3 regions of the Kluyvera sp. 142486 genome follow, and region 3 is predicted to be linked to each of the others. Evidence: predicted binding sites of a transcription regulator. Region 3 holds the regulator's gene; each other region holds the start of a gene.
The links. The regulator Fur, encoded in region 3, represses iron uptake genes when iron is present. The targets are predictions, from matches to a motif close to ATAATAATGAGAACNACTATCAA.
Positions count from the first base shown of each region.

Region 1: fepD (Fe(3+)-siderophore ABC transporter permease) is a predicted target of Fur. The motif match lies at 5,553-5,575, and genes of this name have one in related genera.
Region 2: ACLGE8_RS09860 (Nramp family divalent metal transporter) is a predicted target of Fur. The motif match lies at 1,255-1,277, and genes of this name have one in related genera.

Region 1 is NZ_JBKHUI010000002.1:2,215-9,777, forward strand. It holds gene entE ((2,3-dihydroxybenzoyl)adenylate synthase EntE) at 1-1,611, opposite strand; gene entC (isochorismate synthase EntC) at 1,768-2,949, opposite strand; gene fepB (Fe2+-enterobactin ABC transporter substrate-binding protein) at 3,183-4,142, shown strand; gene entS (enterobactin transporter EntS) at 4,242-5,480, opposite strand; gene fepD (Fe(3+)-siderophore ABC transporter permease) at 5,591-6,598, shown strand; gene fepG (iron-enterobactin ABC transporter permease) at 6,595-7,563, shown strand, end outside.
Region 2 is NZ_JBKHUI010000007.1:82,370-89,932, forward strand. It holds gene ACLGE8_RS09855 (NupC/NupG family nucleoside CNT transporter) at 1-982, opposite strand, end outside; gene ACLGE8_RS09860 (Nramp family divalent metal transporter) at 1,318-2,553, shown strand; gene ACLGE8_RS09865 (DUF2502 domain-containing protein) at 2,625-2,942, opposite strand; gene ACLGE8_RS09870 (aldo/keto reductase) at 3,068-4,066, opposite strand; gene ACLGE8_RS09875 (alpha-keto acid decarboxylase family protein) at 4,237-5,898, shown strand; gene ACLGE8_RS09880 (ion channel protein) at 5,895-7,133, opposite strand; gene glk (glucokinase) at 7,380-7,563, shown strand, end outside.
Region 3 is NZ_JBKHUI010000004.1:269,503-277,065, reverse strand. It holds gene nagE (PTS N-acetyl glucosamine transporter subunit IIABC) at 1-1,473, shown strand, start outside; gene glnS (glutamine--tRNA ligase) at 1,660-3,318, shown strand; gene chiP (chitoporin ChiP) at 3,784-5,190, shown strand; gene chiQ (ChiQ/YbfN family lipoprotein) at 5,240-5,575, shown strand; gene fur (ferric iron uptake transcriptional regulator) at 5,689-6,141, opposite strand; gene fldA (flavodoxin FldA) at 6,433-6,963, opposite strand; gene ybfE (LexA regulated protein) at 7,114-7,407, opposite strand; gene ybfF (esterase) at 7,537-7,563, opposite strand, start outside.

The DNA of each region.
Region 1 (7,563 bases), on a different contig from region 3:
TCAGCCCTGCGAGCGGCTCGCTAGCCACTGACGTAATTGTTTTTTATCGACTTTCCCGACGTGGGTCAGCGGCAGTTCATCTACGCACTCGACGCGGTCAGGCAGTTTAAATTCGGCCACGCCCTGCTCGCGCAGGAAACGGCGGACGGCCACGGCGCGCAGGGGTTCTTTCACCACCAGATAGGCGCAGCTTTTCTCGCCGAGCAGGCTGTCTTCCATGCTCACCAAGGCCGCGTAGACCACCGCGTCATGACGCAGCAGCAGGTTCTCGATCTCTTCGGCGGCAATCTTCTCGCCGCCGCGGTTAATCTGATCTTTCTCGCGCCCTTCCACGGTGATGTAGCCATCTTCGTCGATGGAGATAAGATCGCCCGAGCAATAAAAGCCGTCGGCATCAAAGGCGCTGGCGTTATGCTGCGGGCTCTTGTAGTAGCCGCGGAAGGTGTACGGGCCACGAGTCATCAGGCGACCCACTTCACCGCGCGGCAGCGGGTTGCCGTCGGCATCCGCCACCCACACTTCGTCGTCCGGGCACATCGGGTAGCCCTGGGTGTTGAGGATCTTCTCCTCTGCATCGTCCAGACGGGTGTAGTTCACCAGCCCTTCCGCCATGCCGAAGACCTGCTGCAGCTGGCAGCCAATCTCCGCCGGAATACGTGCCGCCAGGGTCGCAGACAGACGCGCGCCGCCCACCTGGAGCAGCGTCAGCGAACGTAGCTGGGCGTTGCTCCCCCACTCGGTAATCGCCTGCAACCACAGGCTGACCGCAGGCGGCACCAGCGCCGCCACGTTGACCTGATGCTTTTCAATCAACGGGAAGCAAAGCGTGGCGCTTGGGTCAGCCGCCAGCACCACCGTGCCTTGCGCCAGGAACACACCCAGCGCACCAGGCGAGCTCATGGCGTAGTTATGCGCCGACGGGATCGCGCACAGATAGCGCGTCTGCGCATCAAAGCGGCAAATCTCATTACTGCGGCGAATGCTGTAGTAATAGTCGTTGTGGGTGCGGGGGATAAGCTTCGGCGTGCCGGTACTGCCGCCGGAAAGCTGAAAAAAGGCCACTTCGTCGGCGGCGGTGGGCGTTGGGGTAAAATCAACGGCCGGACGCGCAATCGCCGCTTCCAGCGCGTGTTCACCCTCGCCTTTGCGCAGCAGCACCATGCGCAGGGAGCGATGTTGTTCGCAAAACGCGTTGAGGAAACTATCGTCACTAAACAACGTATGCGAACGGTCAGCAATCAGCGCCGCCGGGGCAATCTGCTCGGCGTAGGCGTTCAGCTCGCTGCGCTGATGGCTGAACAGCGCGTTCACCGGCGCCACGCCCAGTTTCAGCAGCGCAAACAGCGTGATGTAAAACTCGACGATATTGCCCAACTGCACCAGCGCGGTTTCGCCACGCTTAAGGCCTTTGTGCTGCAACGAAGCCGCCAGGTTATCGACGTAATGATTCAGCTGGCGATAGCTAATCTGATGGTCGCCATCAATCACCGCAACCGCGTCGCTGTCCGCGTGGCGGGTCAGCATTTCGGTGAGCGGCAGATCCTGCCAGTAGCCTTTTTCGCGGTAGCGCGCCGCCAGCGCATCCGGCCAGCGGGTAAATTCCACGGTCATTCTGATTCCTTGCCGCCTATCCCTGTAGGCGTAATTGTTGAAGCCAGTTTGACATCGGACAGCGTGCAGAAACCGGAACGTACACATAGTACGTGAGGATTTCGAGCACTGCCCGGCGCCAAAATGGCGAATAAAATAGCCTAATGGGATAGGCTCTTAATGCAGGCCGAAAACATTTAGCATGGTCGAAAGTTTGACGCCGGTTTCACGCCACTCGGACTCCGGCGATGACGCCGGCACAATGCCCGCCCCGGCAAACAGACGCACGCTATTGGCTTTAACGCGCGCGCAGCGGATAGTCACTACCCACTCGCCGTTACCTTCGGCGTCACACCAGCCGACAATGCCGCCGAACAGGTCTCGCTCGAACGGCTCCAGTTCAGCAATCAGCTGCTTCGCCGCCTGATGCGGGAAACCGCTCAACGCCGGCGTTGGGTGCAGCAGGCAGGCCAGCGTCAGTGCGTTTTCTTCCGCTTTGGCCTGGCCTTCAATTGGCGTCGCGAGGTGCCACAAGGTTGGCGTGGTGATCAACTGCGGCGTGCTCGGCAGCGTAAGCTGCAGGCTGCGCGGTGCCAGCGTCTTTTTCATCGACTGGGTCACCAACTCATGCTCGTGACGGTCTTTTTCTGAAGCCAGCAGGCGATTACCCGCTTCGCGATCCAGCATGTCGTCCGGCTGACGGCGCGCGGAGCCCGCCAGCGGCAGAGAATGGAACATCGCCCCTTCTTTACGCAGCAGCAGTTCCGGGCTCGCGCCCAGCAGCACGCCGCCATCCGGCAGCGGCACGTGAAAGTTAAAGCTCGCCGGGTTTTGCGCCACCAGACGCTCCAGCAGCGCGCCGCTGTCCAGCGTCTGCTCGGCTTCAATATCAATCAGGCGGGAAAGCACCACTTTATTGACCTGCGGGGTCGCAGTCAGCGCCGCCGCGCGGGCTACCATATCGAGGAACAGCGGGCTTTCGGGGATTTCACGGCGCGCCACAACCGCCAGCGGATCGCGCGAGGCGTGATAGCGGGAAGAGTGTTGCTTTGCGGTACGCGAAAACGCGTCACAGCGTTCAGGGATATACAGCGCGGAAGGCTGCGTGGTGTCGAACGGGATGGCACCGACCATCACCGGATTGGCAATCCCGGCGGCTTTGGCTGCGGCAAACGCCGAGGCTAGCCCCTGCTGGAATGCGCTATCTGGCGCATCGCCGCCTTCAGCCGGGCAGGTGAAGCGCTGAAAGCAGCCCGAGGTGGTAAAACTACGGAACGGCGACATAAAGAAAAAGCTATCGGCCGAGAGCGTAGCCTGGTGGTGTTGTTCTTGTGTATCCGCAGCAAGTGACGTTTCCATATCATCCTCCAAAAACGATAAAGATATTACGAATAATTATCATTTATATTTTGGTTGGGTAACCTAAAAGTAAACGCCTCGTATGTCAACAGCGCTAAGCAGCATCTTGTGCTTAATAAAAAGCGCGTAGCCCTGATATTGCCCTGCCCCGACGATGGAAGAGGGCTTGCATCCAGCGCGAACAATAGTTGAAAATGAGAAGCATTAACCAATAACAATCAGGATGCTTATTCGTGAATTTCTCCGCTTTATGGCGCACCGTCGCGCTCATCGCCGGTTTCAGTGTTTTAGGAATATCCTCAGCCCAGGCAGCCGAATGGCCGCGCCAGATTAGCGACAGCCACGGCGTCCACACGCTGGAGCACAAGCCGACGCGCATCGTTTCCACCAGCGTCACCCTCACCGGTTCTCTGCTGGCGATTGATGCGCCGGTGATTGCTAGCGGCGCGACTACACCTAATAACCGCGTAGCCGATGATCAGGGCTTCCTGCGCCAGTGGGGCGACGTCGCAAAAGCGCGTAAGGTATCCCGTCTTTATATCGGCGAACCAAGCGCTGAAGCCGTCGCCGCACAAATGCCGGACCTGATCCTGATTAGCGCTACCGGCGGCGACTCCGCGCTGGCGCTGTACGACCAGCTCTCCACCATCGCCCCAACGCTTATCGTTAACTACGACGATAAAAGCTGGCAGGCGCTGTTAACCCAGCTTGGTACCATTACCGGGCAGGAGAAGCAGGCTGCCGCGCGTATAGCCGAGTTTGATAAGCAACTGGCGACGGTGAAACAGCAGATGAAACTGCCGCCGCAGCCGGTAAGCGCGCTGGTCTATACCGCCGCCGCGCATAGCGCCAACCTGTGGACCAGCGAGTCCGCGCAGGGGCAATTCCTCTCCCAGCTCGGCTTTACCCTTGCTACGCTGCCGGAAGGTCTGCACGCCAGCCAAAGCCAGGGTAAACGCCACGACATCATCCAGCTTGGCGGTGAAAACCTGGCAACCGGTCTGAACGGTAACAGCCTGTTCCTGTTCGCCGGTGACCAGAAAGACGTGGACGCGATCTACGCCAACCCGCTGCTGGCGCACCTGCCCGCGGTAAAAGAGAAACAGGTTTACGCGTTAGGCACCGAGACGTTCCGCCTTGATTATTACAGTGCGACGCGAGTGTTAGCACGGTTGTCGGCGCTGTTTGGTTAAGCTCCGAGCCGTTCCCGGCGGCGCTTCGCCTGGCCGGGCTACACGGTTTCAGTAGGCCGGATAAGGCGAAGCCGCCATCCGGCATCCCGGACGAAGCGTTTACGCCGACTCCGGGATCTCGCGCCGGAACCGTCGCAACTCGCCCAGCACCAACAGCAAAATCCCACCAACCATCGCCAGCCCCCAGCCGCTCACGCTTGCCGACGCCACCGGGGTCAACATCGCCCCCAGCCCGCCGAGCAGCGCCGCGCCGATGGCATCACCGGTGACGTTCTGCGCCGTCCACAGCCCGTTAATGCGCCCGAGCATCGCTTCCGGCGTCTGGGTCTGAATCAAGGTATATTGCAGCAGCGAACTGATGGCGCTCAGCCAGCCAAACAGCGCCAGACAGACCATCCCCAACGCCCAGTGCGGCATCATGGCAAACAGCCCGATCGCCACAAACGCGCCAACCGTCGCCAGCAGCATGATCCAGCCCGGACGCTCGTTCTGCGCTAGCCTTCCGCTGGTGAGCGCACCAAAAGCCGCCCCCAGTGGGATAGCCGCATACAGCAGGCCAATCTGTGCCGCCGACATCTGCCAGCCCTGCGCCAGCGCGGGATAAAGCACGCGCACGGCGCTGGCCATCGTCACCAGCCCGCCCAGCAGCGCAATGCCGCCAATCAGCGGGCTACCGAGCAGAAAACGGAACCCGGCCACCAGGGAAGAGAACGGATGTTCGCGCTTCTGCGGCGGTGGCGGCAGCTGCGGTAAACGCAGCAGCGTCAACGTGGTGATAAAAGTACCCAGCGCCGCCAGCAGGTAGTTCCACGACACGCCACCGGAAGCCAGCAGCAGGCCGCCGACCATCGGCGAAATCACCGAACCCAGGCGCACCGTCAGCATGGTGATCGCCCCGGCCTGCATCAGGTTTTCACGCCCCACCAGCGCAGGCGTCGCGGCCAGCAGCGCCGTTACGCCCAGCGAGGCAAAGAAACCATCCCATAATCCCAGCAGATAAATCGCCACCAGCGACGGCTCCGGCAGCAGCGCGTTCAGCCACAGGCCGATAAACCCCACGCCGCAGGTACCGCGCGCCAGCAGAATCAGCTTGCGGCGCTCGTAGCGATCAGCCAGCACGCCGCCGACCATCAGCCCGACAAACATCGCCCCGCCGGTCAGCGTGACCGAAAGCCCCACCTGCCAGGTGGAGTGGGTCATCATCTGGATTTGAACGGGTACCGCCACGCCGAGCAGGCCAAGCGAGAGAATGGAGATAAAGCGAGCAATAAAGACGGCGCGAAAGGCCGGATGCGTTTTTAGCAGGCTCAGATTCAGCAGCCAGGATTGTCGATTCATTACAAAACCTTGAACGTTTTTTCTTACCCTTTCCGAGGGCGCTCATGCTAACATAAGCGAATAAGATAGATAACGATAATTACTATCATTATCAAATCAGGGATGTCGCCATGTCGTTTTCCACCCCGGTGCTGCGCGCCCTTGCGCTGCCTGGATTGTTGATACTGCTGTTTCTCGCCGCCACGCTCAGTTTATTGATTGGTGCTAAGCCGCTCCCGGTTCACGTCGTTATCGACGCGCTTAGTGGCACCTGCCAGGGCGCCGACTGCACCATCGTGCTTGATGCCCGACTGCCGCGAACGCTGGCCGGTCTGCTGGCCGGTGGCGCGCTGGGGCTTGCCGGGGCGCTGATGCAAACCCTCACCCGCAACCCGCTTGCCGATCCCGGCATTCTTGGCGTTAACGCCGGCGCTAGCTTTGCCATCGTGTTAGGGGCAGCGCTGCTCGGCATTACTTCGCCGCAGGAACAGCTGGCGATGGCCTTTTGCGGCGCCTTGGTGGCCTCATTAATCGTCGCCTTTACCGGCAGCCAGGGCGGCGGCCAGCTTAGCCCGGTGCGCTTAACGCTGGCAGGCGTGGCGCTCGCCGCCGTGCTGGAAGGTTTCTCCAGCGGCATCGCCCTGCTCAATCAGGATGTCTACGATCAGCTGCGCTTCTGGCAGGCCGGTTCATTGGATATTCGCACCCTGCAACCCCTGAAAACGGTGCTGATCCCGGTGCTGATTGCCGGTGCCGTCGCGCTGATGATGAGCCGCTCGCTTAACAGCCTGAGCCTGGGTGCCGACACCGCTACCGCGCTCGGCAGCAAAGTGGCACGCACGCAAATTATGGGGCTGCTGGTGATCACCATTCTGTGCGCCAGCGCGACCTCGGTGGTAGGCCCGATTGCCTTTATCGGCCTGATGATGCCGCACATTGCCCGCTGGCTGGTGGGTTCAGATCACCGCTGGTCGCTGCCGGTTACACTGCTCGCCACGCCGTCGCTGCTGCTGTTTGCCGATATTATTGGTCGCCTGCTGGTGCCAGGCGAACTGCGGGTCTCGGTGGTCAGCGCCTTTATCGGCGCGCCGGTGCTGATTTTCCTCGTCCGCCGTAAATCGAACGGAGGTGGCCGATGAACGCCCCTTCTCGTCGTCTGGTCGCCAGCTGTCTTCTGCTGGTCGCCGCATGCCTGCTGCTCACGCTGCTGAGCCTGCGCAGCGGTGCGGTTACGCTGGAATTTTCCCAAATCTTCGCCGCGCTGTTCGGCGACGCGCCGCGCGCCATCACCCTGGTCGTGACCGAGTGGCGTCTGCCGCGCGTGTTGATGGCGTTATTGATTGGCGCCGCGCTCGGCGTCAGCGGCGCGATTTTCCAGTCGCTGATGCGCAACCCACTGGGCAGCCCGGATGTGATGGGCTTTAACACCGGGGCGTGGAGCGGCGTATTGGTGGCTTTGGTCTTCTTCGGCCAGAACCTCACCACCATCACCCTCGCCGCCATGGCAGGCGGCATCGCCACCTCGCTTATCGTCTGGGCGCTGGCGTGGCGCGACGGTATTGAAACCTTCCGGCTGATTATTATCGGCATCGGCATCCGCGCGATGCTGATGGCTTTCAACACCTGGCTACTGCTGCGCGCATCGCTGGAGACCGCCGTCTCCGCCGGGCTGTGGTTTGCCGGTTCGCTTAACGGCCTGACGTGGGCCAAAATCTGGCCCGCCGCACCGATGATGGTCATCGCCCTCGCCTGCTCAGCGCTGTTGGTACGCCGTCTGCGCCTGTTAGAAATGGGCGATGACAGCGCCTGTGCGCTGGGGGTTCGCGTCGAGTGGTCTCGTCTGCTGCTGATGCTGGTCGCCGTGGTGTTGACCGCCACCGCCACCGCGCTGGCCGGGCCAATTTCCTTTATTGCGCTGGTCGCCCCGCACATCGCCCGCCGCCTCTGCGGCACCGCGCGCTGGGGTCTTACCCAGGCGGCGCTCTGCGGCGCGCTGCTGCTGGCCGCCGCCGATTACTGCGCCCAGCAGCTGTTCTTGCCTTACCAGCTTCAGGTGGGCGTGGTCACCGTTAGCCTTGGCGGTATCTACCTCATCGTGCTGCTT
Region 2 (7,563 bases), on a different contig from region 3:
GATCCATCATGGCAACGAATTCGTTAGAAACCAGTTTGGTCGCCATGATGCTACCGACCTGCAGGGATTCGCTTGCCGGTACACCCATAATCCATGCAACTGGATAGAAGATGTAACCCAGAATGCCCTGGAAGGAGATGCTGTAGCCGAACCAGCCGGTAACAGTCGCGAACAGGGCGTTCAGCGCGGCGATCAGGGCGATAAAGCCGATCAGCATCGCAGCAACGATAATCGCAACTTTGAAACCTGCCAGAATGTATTCACCCAGCATTTCGAAGAAGCTCTGTCCTTCGTGCAGGTTAGACATCTGAATGTTCTCTTCGCTAGCATCCACGCGGTACGGGTTGATCAGCGACAGAACGATAAAGGTGCTGAACATGTTCAGTACCAGCGCCGCAACAACGAACTTCGGCTCCAGCATGGTCATGTAGGCGCCAACGATAGACATCGAAACGGTAGACATCGCCGTGGCCGACATGGTGTACATGCGGTTACGTGACATTTTGCCGAGGATATCTTTATAGGCGATGAAGTTTTCAGACTGTCCCAGAATCAGGGAGCTGACGGCGTTGAAAGACTCGAGCTTACCCATGCCGTTGATTTTAGACAGCACGGTACCAATCGCACGAATGACAATCGGCAGAATACGGATATGCTGCAGAATACCGATCAGCGCAGAGATAAAGACGATAGGGCAGAGGACTTTCAGGAAGAAGAAGGCCAGGCCTTTATCGTTCATGCTGCCAAAGACGAAGTCGGTCCCGTTGTTCGCAAAACCAAGCAGTTTTTCGAACATTTCGGCGAAGCCACGTACGAAGCCCAGACCAATGTCAGAGTTCAGGAAGAACCATGCCAGTAAAACTTCAATGACAAGTAATTGAATAACATAACGAATGCGAATCTCTTTGCGGTTGGTGCTGACCAGCAAGGCCAGGATCCCTACCACCACGAGCGCGAGAACAAAATGCAAGACGCGGTCCATATTTGCTCCAAACATGAGACGGGTTAAATTTTCTTGCACATTCTATGTAACATCATTAAATAAAACGAGATCTCCATCCCACTATATTTAGTTCCTGTGAGCAAACTCAAAATTAGTGATCAAAGATACATTTTTGTGATGTTAAGTAAATGTATGAAAAGTTCCCTTGTTGTACTACTCTCATCTTAAGCGTACACCAAACCCCCGCAACCTCCAGTCTGGCGATTGATTCCGGCTATCAGAGCAATCATTATCATCTTTTACAAATGAACTTGATAATCATTCTCATTCTGTTAGCCTGAAACATAGCAAAGGCTATGTTTTTGAGGCAGACCATGACAAACAGTCGCGTTGAGAGTAACACCGGTCGTGCAGCGCGCCGTATGCGGCTAGCGCTGATGGGGCCCGCATTTATTGCCGCCATCGGCTATATCGATCCCGGCAACTTTGCCACCAACATTCAGGCGGGGGCGAGCTTCGGCTACCAGCTGCTGTGGGTTGTCGTCTGGGCGAACCTGATGGCGATGCTGATTCAGGTGCTGTCTGCGAAACTCGGTATCGCTACGGGGAAAAACCTGGCGGAGCAGATTCGCGACCATTATCCGCGTCCGGTGGTGTGGTTTTACTGGGTGCAGGCAGAAATTATCGCCATGGCAACCGACCTGGCTGAATTTATCGGGGCGGCAATCGGCTTTAAGCTGATCCTCGGCGTTTCGCTGCTACAAGGGGCGGTGCTGACGGGGGTTGCCACCTACCTTATTCTGATGCTGCAGCGCCGTGGGCAAAAGCCGCTGGAAAAAGTGATTGGTGGCCTGCTGCTATTTGTGGCGGCGGCCTATATCGTTGAGCTGGTTTTCTCCCAGCCGCAGATGGCACCGCTGGCGAAAGGGATGATTATTCCCTCGCTGCCTAACTCCGAAGCGGTGTTCCTCGCGGCGGGCGTGCTGGGTGCGACCATCATGCCGCACGTTATTTATCTGCACTCATCGCTGACCCAGCATTTGCATGGCGGCAGCGCCAAAGAGCGCTATCACGCCACGCGCTGGGATGTGGCGATCGCCATGACCATTGCTGGTTTTGTGAACCTGGCGATGATGGCGACAGCGGCGGCGGCGTTCCACTTCCACGGTCACACCGGTATTGCCGACCTTGATGAAGCGTATCTCACCCTCGAACCGTTGCTGAGCCACGCGGCAGCAACCATCTTCGGCCTGAGTCTGGTGGCAGCGGGGCTCTCCTCCACGGTGGTGGGGACGCTGGCCGGTCAGGTGGTGATGCAGGGCTTTATTCGCTTCCACATTCCGCTGTGGTTCCGTCGTGCGGTGACGATGTTGCCGTCATTTATTGTGATTCTGATGGGGCTCGACCCAACGCGCATTCTGGTCATGAGCCAGGTGCTGTTAAGCTTTGGCATCGCGCTGGCGCTGGTGCCGCTGCTGATTTTCACCAGCAATCGCCAGCTGATGGGCGAACTGGTCAACACGCAGTGGATTAAACGAATTGGCTGGGTGATTGTGGTGATTGTGGTGGCGCTGAACGGGTGGTTGCTGCTGGGAACGTTGCTTGCCTGATGGCGCTGCGCTTATCCGGCCTACACGAAACCTGTAGGCCGGATAAGGCGAAGCCGCCATCCGGCAAAATATCAGTGATGATGCCCGTGTCCATGTCCGTGGCCACGCCCGCGGCCACGATGATCGTCGCGGTCGCTCCAGCCTTCGCGATAGCCGCGCTCATAGGCTTTGCGGTTATCCCAACCACGGTGCCAGCCGTTATCGCGGTGATACCAGTTACGATGCCAGTAATCACGGTCACGCCAGCGGCCGCCGTCCCAGTAGTTACCGTAATTATCGCGATCGCCAATTTGTAATTTTACGGACGGCAGCAGGGTGATTTCACCAGCATTCGCGAACATCGGGGCCGATGCCATCAACACTGCCGCCAGAATCAGTGACCTGAACATACTTCTCTCCTATACGATCGTGGCCTGTAAGGCCTGTTAACGCAATATTACAATTCGGTAAATACCGCGATTATTGGGGTAACTCTTAAATCGCCAGGAGAGAGCATTTTTTGCTAAAACTGCCGTTATTTTATACTGCGCAGAATGCTATCGATGGTTTCGCTTTCCTCAGCGCTAAAATGCCGGTTGCTCAGCATACCCACCGCATCATCAAGCTGCGCGGTTTTGCTGGCGCCAATCAGCACCGACGTCACTGCCTGTTGGCGTAATACCCATGCCAGCGCCATTTGCGATAGCTTCTGACCGCGCTGCTCCGCGATAGTATTGAGCTGGCGCACGGCTTCCAGCTTGCCGTCGGTCAACTGCTCTGGCTTCAGGAAGATGCTGCCGCTTGCGGCGCGGGAGTCAGCCGGAATACCGTGCAGGTAGCGGTCGGTCAGTTGCCCGCCCGCTAACGGCGAGAAGGCGATACAGCCAACGCCTTCCTGCTGCAGCACCTGAAGCAGACCATCTTCAGGGCTTCGCTCAAGCATTGAATACTTCGGCTGGTGAATAAGACACGGCGTACCAAGATCGTTCAGCATCGCAACGGCCTGACTTGCCAGTTCGGCCGGGTAGTTGGAAAGCCCGATGTACAGTGCCTTGCCCTGGCGCACGATATGGTCCAGCGCGCGCATGGTTTCTATCAGCGGCGTTTCCGGGTCCGGGCGATGGTGATAGAAGATATCGACGTACTCAAGCCCCATCCGCTTCAGGCTCTGATCGAGGCTTGAAATCAGGTATTTGCGTGAACCCCAATCGCCATATGGCCCGTCCCACATGGTATAACCGGCTTTGCTGGAGATAATCAGCTCATCGCGGTAGGGCAGGAAATCTTCTCGTAGGATGCGGCCAAAGTTGCTCTCTGCGGAGCCCGGAGGTGGCCCGTAGTTGTTGGCTAAATCGAAATGGGTAATCCCCAGATCAAATGCGTGGTGCAGTAGCTGGCGGCTGTTTTCCACCCGCGTTTCATCGCCAAAGTTGTGCCACAGCCCTAACGAAATGGCCGGCAGCTTGAGGCTGCTATTGCCGCAGCGTTGAAACGCCATGGTCTCGTAACGCGTCGGGCTTGCCTTATAAAGCATTGTGTTCTCCAGATTATCCGGTTGTGTATACGCTTACACTAGCGAATGTCCACCGACTCGTACACTCCTGAAATCTGTAAAAATTGCTTTCCAGGGGGCTTTTTGACGAAATCTGGACAGCCTTAACACTTCCTCAATACTCAAAGAATACTGACTGGAGGAGGTGCATGATGACAACGTCCTATACCGTGGCAGATTATCTGCTTGACCGCCTCGCCGACTGTGGCGTTGACCACCTGTTTGGCGTCCCCGGAGACTACAACCTCCAGTTCCTCGACCACGTTATCGCGCACCGACAGATTCGCTGGGTCGGCTGTGCGAACGAACTCAACGCCGCCTATGCCGCCGATGGTTACGCACGAATGCAGGGCTGCGGTGCGCTGCTCACCACCTTTGGCGTCGGTGAACTGAGTGCGCTGAATGGGGTAGCGGGGAGCTTTGCTGAACACGTTCCGGTGCTGCATATTGTCGGTGCGCCCTGTACCGGTGCTCAGCAGCGACGTGAGTGTTTACACCATACCCTGGGTGACGGCAATTTCGATCGCTTTCGCCAGATGAGCGCGCCTGTCTCGGTCGCGCAGGGCGTGCTGGATGCCGCTAACGCCCGCGATGAAATCGACCGCGTGCTGCGCGATATTCTGCACTACAGTCGCCCTGGCTATCTGCTGCTGCCTGCGGATATTGCTGCGCTGCCAACCTCCCCTCCTGTAAACGCTCTCACAGCAAAAAGTAGACCGATTGACTCGACTGAACTGGCCGATTTTGTCTCACACGCCCGCGCTTTGTTGAATGACCGCCGCCGCGTCTCGCTGCTGGCCGATGTGCTTGCTCTGCGCTTTGGTCTGCAGTCGACGCTAAACAAATGGATGGATGCGGTACCGATCCCTCACGCAACCATGTTGATGGGCAAAGGACTATTTAATGAGGCCCATGCTGGGTTTGTGGGCACTTACAGCGGTGGTGCCAGCCAGCCGGAAACGCGTGCTGCGATAGAAGATGCGGAGGTTATTTTTTGCGTCGGCACCTGTTTTACCGACACGATCACGGCGGGCTTTACCCACCAGATTCCGGCAGAAAAATCTATCGAGATTCAGCCTTTTGCCGCGCGGGTCGGGAAACGCTGGTTTAGCGGGATAGGCATGCAGGAGTCGGTGAATGCGCTTATCGCGCTGAGCCGTGACTTTTCCGCGCAGTGGCAAATTCAGCCTGCCCGGGCGCTGAAAACGACTACGGCGGATAGCGGGCAACTGACCCAGCGCCACTTCTGGCAAACGCTGGATAACTACCTGATGCCGCACGACATTATACTGGGTGACCAGGGGACGGCGGCGTTCGGGCTTGCCGACCTGACGCTCCCGCAGGGGGCCAGCCTGATCGTGCAGCCGCTGTGGGGATCGATTGGCTACACGCTGCCGGCCGCGTTTGGCGCGCAGACCTCACAGCCGGAGCGGCGCGTGGTGCTGGTGGTGGGAGACGGAGCCGCGCAACTGACGATTCAGGAGCTGAGTTCAATGCTGCGCGATGGGCAGAAACCGTTGATTCTGTTGCTGAATAATGAAGGCTATACGGTTGAGCGGGCGATTCACGGCCCGGAAGAGCGCTATAACGATATCAGCCTGTGGAACTGGACCCAACTGCCGCAGGCACTCAACCTGGACTGCCAGGCCGAGTGCTGGAAAGTGAGCAACGTATCGCAGCTTAACGATGCGCTCGCCCGCGCTGCCCGCCGGGACAGGCTCACCCTGCTTGAGGTCATGCTACCGAAAATGGATATTCCGCCGCTGTTAAAAGCGGTTACCCAGGCGCTGGAAGCGCGCAACAGCAGCCATTAATCCTTACGTTTGCGCGGCACCATCATCGTCGGTTTCCCCGCCAGCAGGAGCCAGGCGGGGAGCATCACGATGCATAGCAGTGGCAGCAGGGTGGTATCAGGCACCACCACGGCGGCCATAAACAGGCTCAGCCAGGCATCGCGAGTGACCACTAAAACCAGCCCCAGAATGGCACAGGAGACAGTGATCGCCGCCGGAACCGCATCCACGTGCGCATGCAGCATCAGGCCCAGGGCCACCGCCACAAAGACCGCCGGGAAGATGCGCCCGCCGCGGAACCCGCAGGCGGCCGCTACGACCAGCGCCGCCAGCTTGCTGAGTGCAAACAGCATATAGTCGCCTGCACCGAAACTCTGACCGGCCGTCAACCGCTGCATCTCATCCAGCCCTTTAAACAGGGTGATAGGCCCGCCAACGGTGCCGATAATCCCCAGCACAAAACCGCCGACGCCGAGGATCAATACCGGATGTTTTAAACGGTGCATCAGCGCGTGCAGATGCGGCAGGCACCAGACGGCGACCATACCGATGGCGATAGCGAAGACGGCGACAATCGCCCCGCTGAAAATATCGACGATGCGCAGCGTCTGATAATGCTCAATCGGCAGTGAAAACTGCGGATGAAAGAATACGCCGGTGGTTAATGCCCCGGCGGCGGCGGCCAGCAGCGGCGCAAAAAGGCGGTCCCACAGCGGTGATTCGTTATTGCTGGTTAGCGTCTGGGTGAAAATCAGCGCGGCGGCAACCGGGGTACCAAACAGTGCGCCGATGGTGCCCGCTGCGGCGAGAATGGTCCAGTCCAGCGAGCTTACGCGCGGGAAGAAGCGCGCGCCCAGCGCAACCGCCAGTGCAATGTTCACCGACATAATCGGGTGCTCAGGGCCGAGACTCACGCCGCCCGCCAGCCCGATAATTAACGCAATTACCAGCCCCGGCAGATGTGAAGGAGGAACCGCCGCGCCGATTAACGGTTCGCTGGCCGGGTCCGGCCCGGCATGACCTGGGCTATAGCGAATGACCAGACCGACGGCGATGCCGGTCAGGGTCAGCATCAGGATTATCCAAAAAGGGGAGTCAAAGGCCACGCCGAATGTGGCGGGCAAATTACGCCACAGCAGGTGCTGCAGCACGGCGGCAATTTTCATCACCACAATGAGAAGCAGGCTCGAGGCGATACCGATCAGCACCGCGGGAATAGAGAGCAACAACATCGTTCTGGCTCGCGGGTGGAGCATGTTTTTATCCTTTTGGCTGAATGCTGAGGTTACTTTGCATTTTCCGGCGTTTACGTTCAGCGCAAATGGTGCTGAAACGATACGGCGCGATAGCGCATCCGGCCTTTGCATCTGATAAAAATGACGCAAAAAATGTGACCGGGATCGATAATCCTGGGGTGCTCACACAAACGTCATTGTCGTGAAAGCGCCTTGAATTTACAGTGTGGCAAAGATTTATTCTGACTTTAGCGGAGCCGTAACGGAATGACAAAGTTTGCTTTAGTGGGTGATGTTGGGGGCACCAATGCGCGTCTGGCATTGTGCGATTTAGCCAGCGGTGAAATTTCGCAGGCGAAAACCTATTCCGGCCTGGACTATCCAAGCCTGGAAGCCGTTGTCCGCGTCTATCTCGACGAGCATAACGTGTCGGTCGAAGACGGCTGTATCG
Region 3 (7,563 bases):
CACGCAGGTGGTGAATGGATCGTAGGCGCTGGTGCGCTGGGTTCCGGTATCTTTGGTTTCATCAACCGTCTGCTGATCCCAACCGGTCTGCATCAGGTGCTGAACACCATCGCCTGGTTCCAGATTGGTGAGTTCACCAACGCGGCCGGTGCGGTCTTCCACGGTGACATCAACCGCTTCTATGCGGGTGACGGCACTGCGGGTATGTTCATGTCCGGCTTCTTCCCAATCATGATGTTTGGTCTGCCGGGTGCGGCGCTGGCGATGTACTTCGCAGCACCGAAAGCGCGTCGTCCAATGGTTGGCGGTATGCTGCTGTCCGTTGCTATCACCGCGTTCCTGACAGGTGTTACCGAGCCGCTGGAATTCCTGTTCATGTTCCTGGCTCCGTTACTGTACCTCCTGCATGCGATTCTGACCGGTGTGAGCCTGTTTATCGCGACGCTGCTAGGTATCCACGCTGGCTTCTCCTTCTCCGCAGGTGCTATCGACTACGTGTTGATGTACAGCCTGCCGGCAGCAAGTAAGAACGTCTGGATGCTGGTGGTAATGGGTCTGGTCTTCTTCGTTATCTACTTCGTGCTGTTCAGCGTAGTTATCCGCATGTTCAACCTGAAAACGCCGGGTCGTGAAGATAAAGACGACAGCGTGGTAACGGAAGAAGCGAATAGCAACACCGAAGAAGGTCTGAATCAACTGGCAACCAACTACATTGCAGCGGTCGGCGGTACTGACAACCTGAAAGCGATTGATGCCTGTATTACCCGTCTGCGTCTGACCGTAGGCGACTCCGCGAAGGTCAGCGACGCGATGTGTAAACGTCTGGGCGCTTCCGGTGTGGTGAAACTGAACAAACAAACCATCCAGGTTATTGTGGGTGCGAAAGCCGAATCTATCGGTGACGCGATGAAGAAAGTGGTTGCGCGTGGCCCGGTTGCCGCCGCAGCAGCGGAAAGTGCAGCACCAGCAGCGCCAGCGGCGGCAAAACCTCAGGCTGTGGCTAACGCCGCGACCGTAGAAACCCTGGTTTCTCCAATTACCGGTGACGTGGTTGCGCTGGAGCAGGTTCCTGATGAAGCCTTCGCTAGCAAAGCGGTCGGTGACGGCGTAGCGGTAAAACCAACGGATAAAACCGTGGTTTCCCCAGCGGCGGGCACCATCGTGAAAATCTTCAACACCAACCACGCGTTCTGCCTGGAAACGGATAAAGGCGCGGAAATCGTTGTCCACATGGGTATCGATACCGTTGCACTGGAAGGTAAAGGCTTCAAACGTCTGGTTGAAGAGGGTGCAGAAGTGAAAGCGGGTGAGCCAATCCTGGAAATGGATCTGGACTTCCTGAACGCCAATGCGCGCTCCATGATTAGCCCGGTTGTTTGCAGCAACAGCGATGATTTCGGTGGTCTGGTGATTAAAGCCGAAGGTCATGTGGTTGCCGGTCAAACGCCACTGTATGAGATTAAAGGTAAGTAACTGCTCCTGAGTAAAGTGAGTTAAGTGCCTTAAGCGGCGGGGGAGTTCCTCCGCCGCTTTTTTTTGCCGCAAATTCCCCCACATTCATTATTCCATCGCTTTTTTTGTGCAACTAATAGTTGTCTAGAAGCGCGGCTTATAAGATCATGTGCCGTTATACGTTGTTTACGCTTTGAGGAATCTACGATGAGTGAGGCTGAAGCCCGCCCGACTAACTTTATTCGTCAGATCATTGATGAAGATCTGGCTACCGGTAAGCACAACACGGTGCATACCCGTTTTCCGCCGGAGCCGAATGGCTATCTGCACATCGGCCACGCGAAATCTATCTGCCTGAACTTCGGTATTGCGCAAGATTATCAGGGCCAGTGCAACCTGCGTTTCGATGACACCAACCCAGTCAAAGAAGACATCGAATACGTTGAGTCCATCAAAAACGACGTCGAGTGGTTAGGTTTTCACTGGTCTGGCAACGTTCGCTACTCCTCTGATTACTTCGATCAGCTGCATGCCTATGCGGTTGAACTGATCAACAAAGGTCTGGCGTACGTTGATGAACTGACGCCTGAGCAGATCCGCGAATATCGCGGCTCGCTGACCGCGCCGGGCAAAAACAGCCCGTACCGCGATCGCAGCGTAGAAGAGAACCTGGCGCTGTTCGAAAAAATGCGTACCGGCGGTTTTGCCGAGGGCACGGCTTGCCTGCGCGCGAAAATCGACATGGCATCACCGTTTATCGTGATGCGCGATCCGGTGTTGTATCGCATTAAATTTGCCGATCACCACCAGACCGGTACCAAGTGGTGCATCTACCCGATGTACGACTTCACCCATTGCATCAGCGATGCGCTGGAAGGTATCACGCATTCCCTGTGTACGCTGGAGTTCCAGGACAACCGTCGTCTGTACGACTGGGTGCTGGATAACATCACCATTCCGGTTCACCCGCGCCAGTACGAATTCTCGCGCCTGAATCTGGAATACACCGTGATGTCCAAGCGTAAGCTGAACCAGCTGGTAATGGAAAAACACGTAGAAGGCTGGGATGACCCACGTATGCCGACCATCTCCGGTCTGCGTCGTCGTGGTTACACCGCCGCGTCCATCCGTGAGTTCTGTAAGCGCATCGGCGTCACCAAGCAGGACAACACCATTGAGATGGCTTCCCTGGAATCCTGCATTCGCGAAGATCTCAACGAAAACGCCCCGCGTGCGATGGCGGTTATCGACCCGGTTAAACTGGTTATCGAAAACTACCCGCAGGGCGAAAGCGAGTTGGTTTCTATGCCTAACCATCCGAATAAGCCGGAGATGGGTAGCCGTGAAGTGCCGTTTAGCGCTGAGATCTGGATCGACCGCGCGGACTTCCGTGAAGAAGCCAACAAGCAGTACAAGCGTCTGGTGATGGGTAAAGAAGTTCGTCTGCGTAACGCCTACGTGGTGAAAGCAGAGCGCGTAGAGAAAGATGCGGAAGGCAATATCACCACCATCTTCTGTACCTACGATGCCGACACTCTGAGCAAAGACCCAGCAGATGGCCGTAAAGTGAAGGGCGTGATTCACTGGGTTAGCGCAGCACATGCGCTGCCGGTTGAAATTCGTCTGTACGACCGTCTCTTCAGCGTGCCAAACCCAGGTGCCGCAGAAGACTTCCTGTCGGTGATGAACCCAGAGTCACTGGTTATCAAGCAGGGCTACGCTGAGCCTTCTCTGCAGGCCGCTGAGGCCGGTAAAGCGTTCCAGTTCGAGCGTGAGGGTTACTTCTGCCTCGACAGCCGTTATACCACCGCAGAGAAGCTGGTATTTAACCGCACCGTCGGTCTGCGTGATACCTGGGTAGGTTAATTCCTTACCCTGATAAAAACGCCGCGCTTGCGGCGTTTTTTTTCGCCTGCCGCCAGAGGTTCTCTTTCACTGAATGATAATGTTACTTTCGGATGAAAAATACGATCTCTTATAGTTTCGCGAAGCGAATTAATGCAATTATTCTACCTCTAAGTATCCCCGCGCTTTTAATCCCGCTTGTTACAAAAGTCTAATGTAAACGGTCTCATTCACATTTTTATCAGGCCCGGCAAGGCTTGGCGCGAAGATGTTGCAGTAACGCACCCTGTTACAAATGGAAACCAAATATGTGCGCTTTGTCATAATCCTGCACTCTCGTTGCGGAAAAGGATTGATAATTCGCGTCGCGAAAAATAGTCTGTAGGTGTAGTGAAACACAATTTCTTAGCAGTACCTTTTTATCAGTTTTATTTTTTTGCCTTCTGCTTTGCAGCGGCATTTTTAAAAGTCAAAGAGGATATAACTATGCGTACGTTTAGTGGCAAACGTAGTACGCTGGCGCTGGCTATCGCCGGTGTGACAGCAATGTCAGGCTTTATGATGACTCCGGAAGCAAAAGCAGAAGGCTTCATCGACGATTCTACACTGACCGGCGGCATCTATTACTGGCAGCGCGAACGTGACCGTAAAGACGTTACCGATCACGATAAATATAAAACCAACCTTTCTCACTCCACCTGGAATGCCAACCTCGACTTCCAGTCTGGCTATGCTGCCGACATGTTCGGTATTGATATTGCTGCGTTCACCGCGATTGAAATGGCGGAAGATAACGGCAGTGGTCACCCGAACGAAATTGCGTTCTCTTCTAAGAACAAAGGCTACAGCGAAGACTACAGCGGCGATAAGAGCGGTATCAGCCTGTACAAAGCGGCAGCTAAATTTAAATTAGGGCCAACATGGGCTCGCGCAGGTTACATCCAGCCAACCGGTCAAACGCTGCTGGCACCACACTGGAGCTTTATGCCTGGTACCTATCAGGGTGCTGAAGCCGGTGCTAACTTCGACTACGGCGATGCTGGCGCGCTGAGCTTCTCCTACATGTGGACGAACAACTACAAGGCGCCATGGCACCTTGAAATGGACAACTTCTATCAGAACGATAAGAAGACCAAAGTCGATTACCTGCACTCCATCGGTGCGAAATACGATTTCAAAAATGACCTCGTGCTGGAAGCCGCATTTGGTCAGGCGGAAGGCTATATCGATCAGTACTTCGCCAAAGGTAGCTACAAATTTGATATCCCTGGCGGCCCGCTGACCACCAGCTATCAGTTCTACGGTACGCGTGACAAGGTGAGCGATCACGGCGTCAACGATATCTATGACGGTACCGCGTGGCTGCAAGCGTTAACCTTCGGCTACAAGCTGCAAGAAGTGTTCGACTTCCGTCTGGAAGGGACCTGGGTTAAAGCAGAGGGTCAGCAGGGTTACTTCCTGCAGCGTATGACGCCAACCTACGCGTCCTCTAACGGTCGTCTGGATATCTGGTGGGATAACCGCTCTGACTTCAACGCCAACGGCGAAAAAGCGGTCTTCTTTGGCACCATGTATGATCTGAAAAACTGGGATCTGCCGGGTTGGGCGGTGGGTGCTTCTTACGTTTACGCATGGGATGCTAAGCCAGCGACCTGGCAGATGAGCCCGGACGAGTTCTACGACAAGAATAACAAGATCAAAGAGTCTGCCTACAGCCTCGATGTGGCCTACACCGTACAGGATGGCCGCGCAAAAGGCACGCTGTTCAAACTGCACTTCACTCAGTATGACAACCACTCCGATATTCCAAGCTGGGGCGGCGGTTACGGCAACATCTTCCAGGATGAGCGTGACGTGAAATTTATGGTTATCGCACCGTTCACTATTTTCTGATGCTAACGCGGCAGGGGGAGACCTCTGCCGCTGTTAAGAGGCTCATCGTATGAAAAAATTGATTATTGTTGCGCTGATGGCCGCTGGGTTAACCGCCTGTGCGCAATCACCTGCACCGAAGGAAGATAGCAAGCTGAAGGATGCCTACAGCGCCTGTATTAACACTGCAGAAGGCAACCCGGATAAAATTCAGGCCTGCCAGAGCGTGCTAAATGTGCTGAAGCAAGAGAAAGCGCACGAGCAGTTCGCAAACCAGGAAAGCGTGCGCGTTATTGATTACCAGAAATGCATTAACGCCAGAAAAATGGGTAATGACGAAGCGGTAGCGAAGAACTGCGATAAGATTTGGCAGGAAATTCGCAGCAACAACACGCCACAGAAATAAGCTTATGCTGACAACAAAAAACCGCTGCTTGCAGCGGTTTTTTTATGGATATCGTAAAGCAGGGCATAAAAAAACCAGCGCTTAGGCTGGTTTTCGAGACGCACACAGTACGCTTATTTTGCTACCGCGTCATGCGCGTGTTCATCTTCACGGCAGTCGCCTTCAGCGCAGTGACCGTAAAGATAAAGACTGTGGTTCGTTAAGCGGATACCGTGCTTCGACGCGATTTCACGCTGGCGAGCTTCAATGGAATCATCGCTGAACTCGATCACTTTGCCGCAGTCGAGGCAGATCAGGTGATCGTGGTGATGCTGTTGGGTCAGCTCGAAAACGGATTTACCGCCTTCAAAGTTGTGACGGGTGACGATACCGGCGTCATCAAACTGGTTCAATACGCGGTAAACCGTGGCTAAACCAATCTCTTCACCCATGTCGATCAGGCGTTTGTATAAGTCTTCCGCGCTGACATGGTGGTTATCCGGTTCCTGAAGGACTTCCAGAATCTTTAACCGTGGAAGTGTGACTTTCAGGCCAGCCTTCTTTAATGCGGTGTTATTGTCAGTCATGCGGAATCTGTCCTGTTGCTAAACGATTAACTTCCATCAGCGAAAGTATCACAGAGAATGCACCCGAATTAATGCGTCTCATTATAGAATGACCCTATTGAAATGAAAACAGCAAGAGCCGGGTAAACTAAGCTTTCAAAAACGAGGCTTCACCGACAAACTGACGATGAGACCGCGCTAAATCAGAAGATATTGTACAGGTATGCGCTCAAAAGTTAAAAAATTGTAGCTATTATTTTAATTGCTTTTACCTATTAATGCGGCACGATTTATCATCGTGCCGCAGGATAATCAGGCGTTTTTGATCTCATCCAGGTGCAGCTCTTCTGCAACCTGCTTAACCCATTTTTCAACGCGCTCGGCGGTCAGTTCTGGCTGACGGTCTTCATCGATAGCCAGACCCACAAAGTGGTCGTCATCTGCCAGACCTTTAGACGCTTCGAAATGGTAGCCCGCGGTCGGCCAGTGGCCTACGATAGTCGCGCCGCGTGGTTCAATGATGTCGCGAATGGTGCCCAGTGCGTCGCAGAAGTATTCCGCGTAGTCTTCCTGGTCGCCGCAGCCAAACAGCGCAACCAGCTTACCGTTGAAGTCCACTTCTTCTAGCGTAGGGAAGAAGTCATCCCAGTCGCACTGCGCTTCACCGTAGTACCAGGTTGGGATACCCAGCAGCAGAATGTCGAATGCTTCCAGATCTTCCTTGCTGCTCTTGGCAATGTCGTGAACGTCAGCGACATCTTTACCAAGCTGTTTTTGAATCATTTTTGCGATATTTTCGGTGTTCCCGGTATCGCTACCGAAAAAGATGCCAACGATTGCCATGAGTAAAATAACCTCTTGAAACTTAATGATATGGTGGTGGCTTATTGCCCACAGATAAGGGCAATCATAGCAGAACAGAGAGGTGCGCGGAAACCGCTATCGTGCCGGACTGCACACTCTGCTACATGAAAGCGTATTTTGGGGGATTTTTCAGACTTTCCCCTGTCCGTGCAGTTGGGCCAGTTGGCTCATCAGAATCTCTTCGATGAGTTCACTCCGGCTCATATCACGGGCAGTCGCCAGCTCGTTGAGTGCATCAACGGCTTCGTTGTTCAGCTTCAGCTCCACGCGCTTCAGACCGCGCACTTTGTCGCGTTTTAACTGATTACGCTTATTAATGCGCAGCTGTTCGTCACGCGAAAGCGGATTGGTTTTTGGTCTTCCCGGCCGACGCTCATTTGCGAACAAATCTAAGGTCGTACGGTCCGTTTGTTCTTTTGCCATGGTTCTGAGTGACTTCGGGGAAACAAGCTACCGGGCGGTGCCCGGTGCAGACAGCGCGCAATCATACATCAGTGGGGCCCACACGCCAACGACCACGGCCATTCTGGCGCGCGGTCGATGCATTTTTAATCACTCGGCGAGGTAGCGACGAATCGC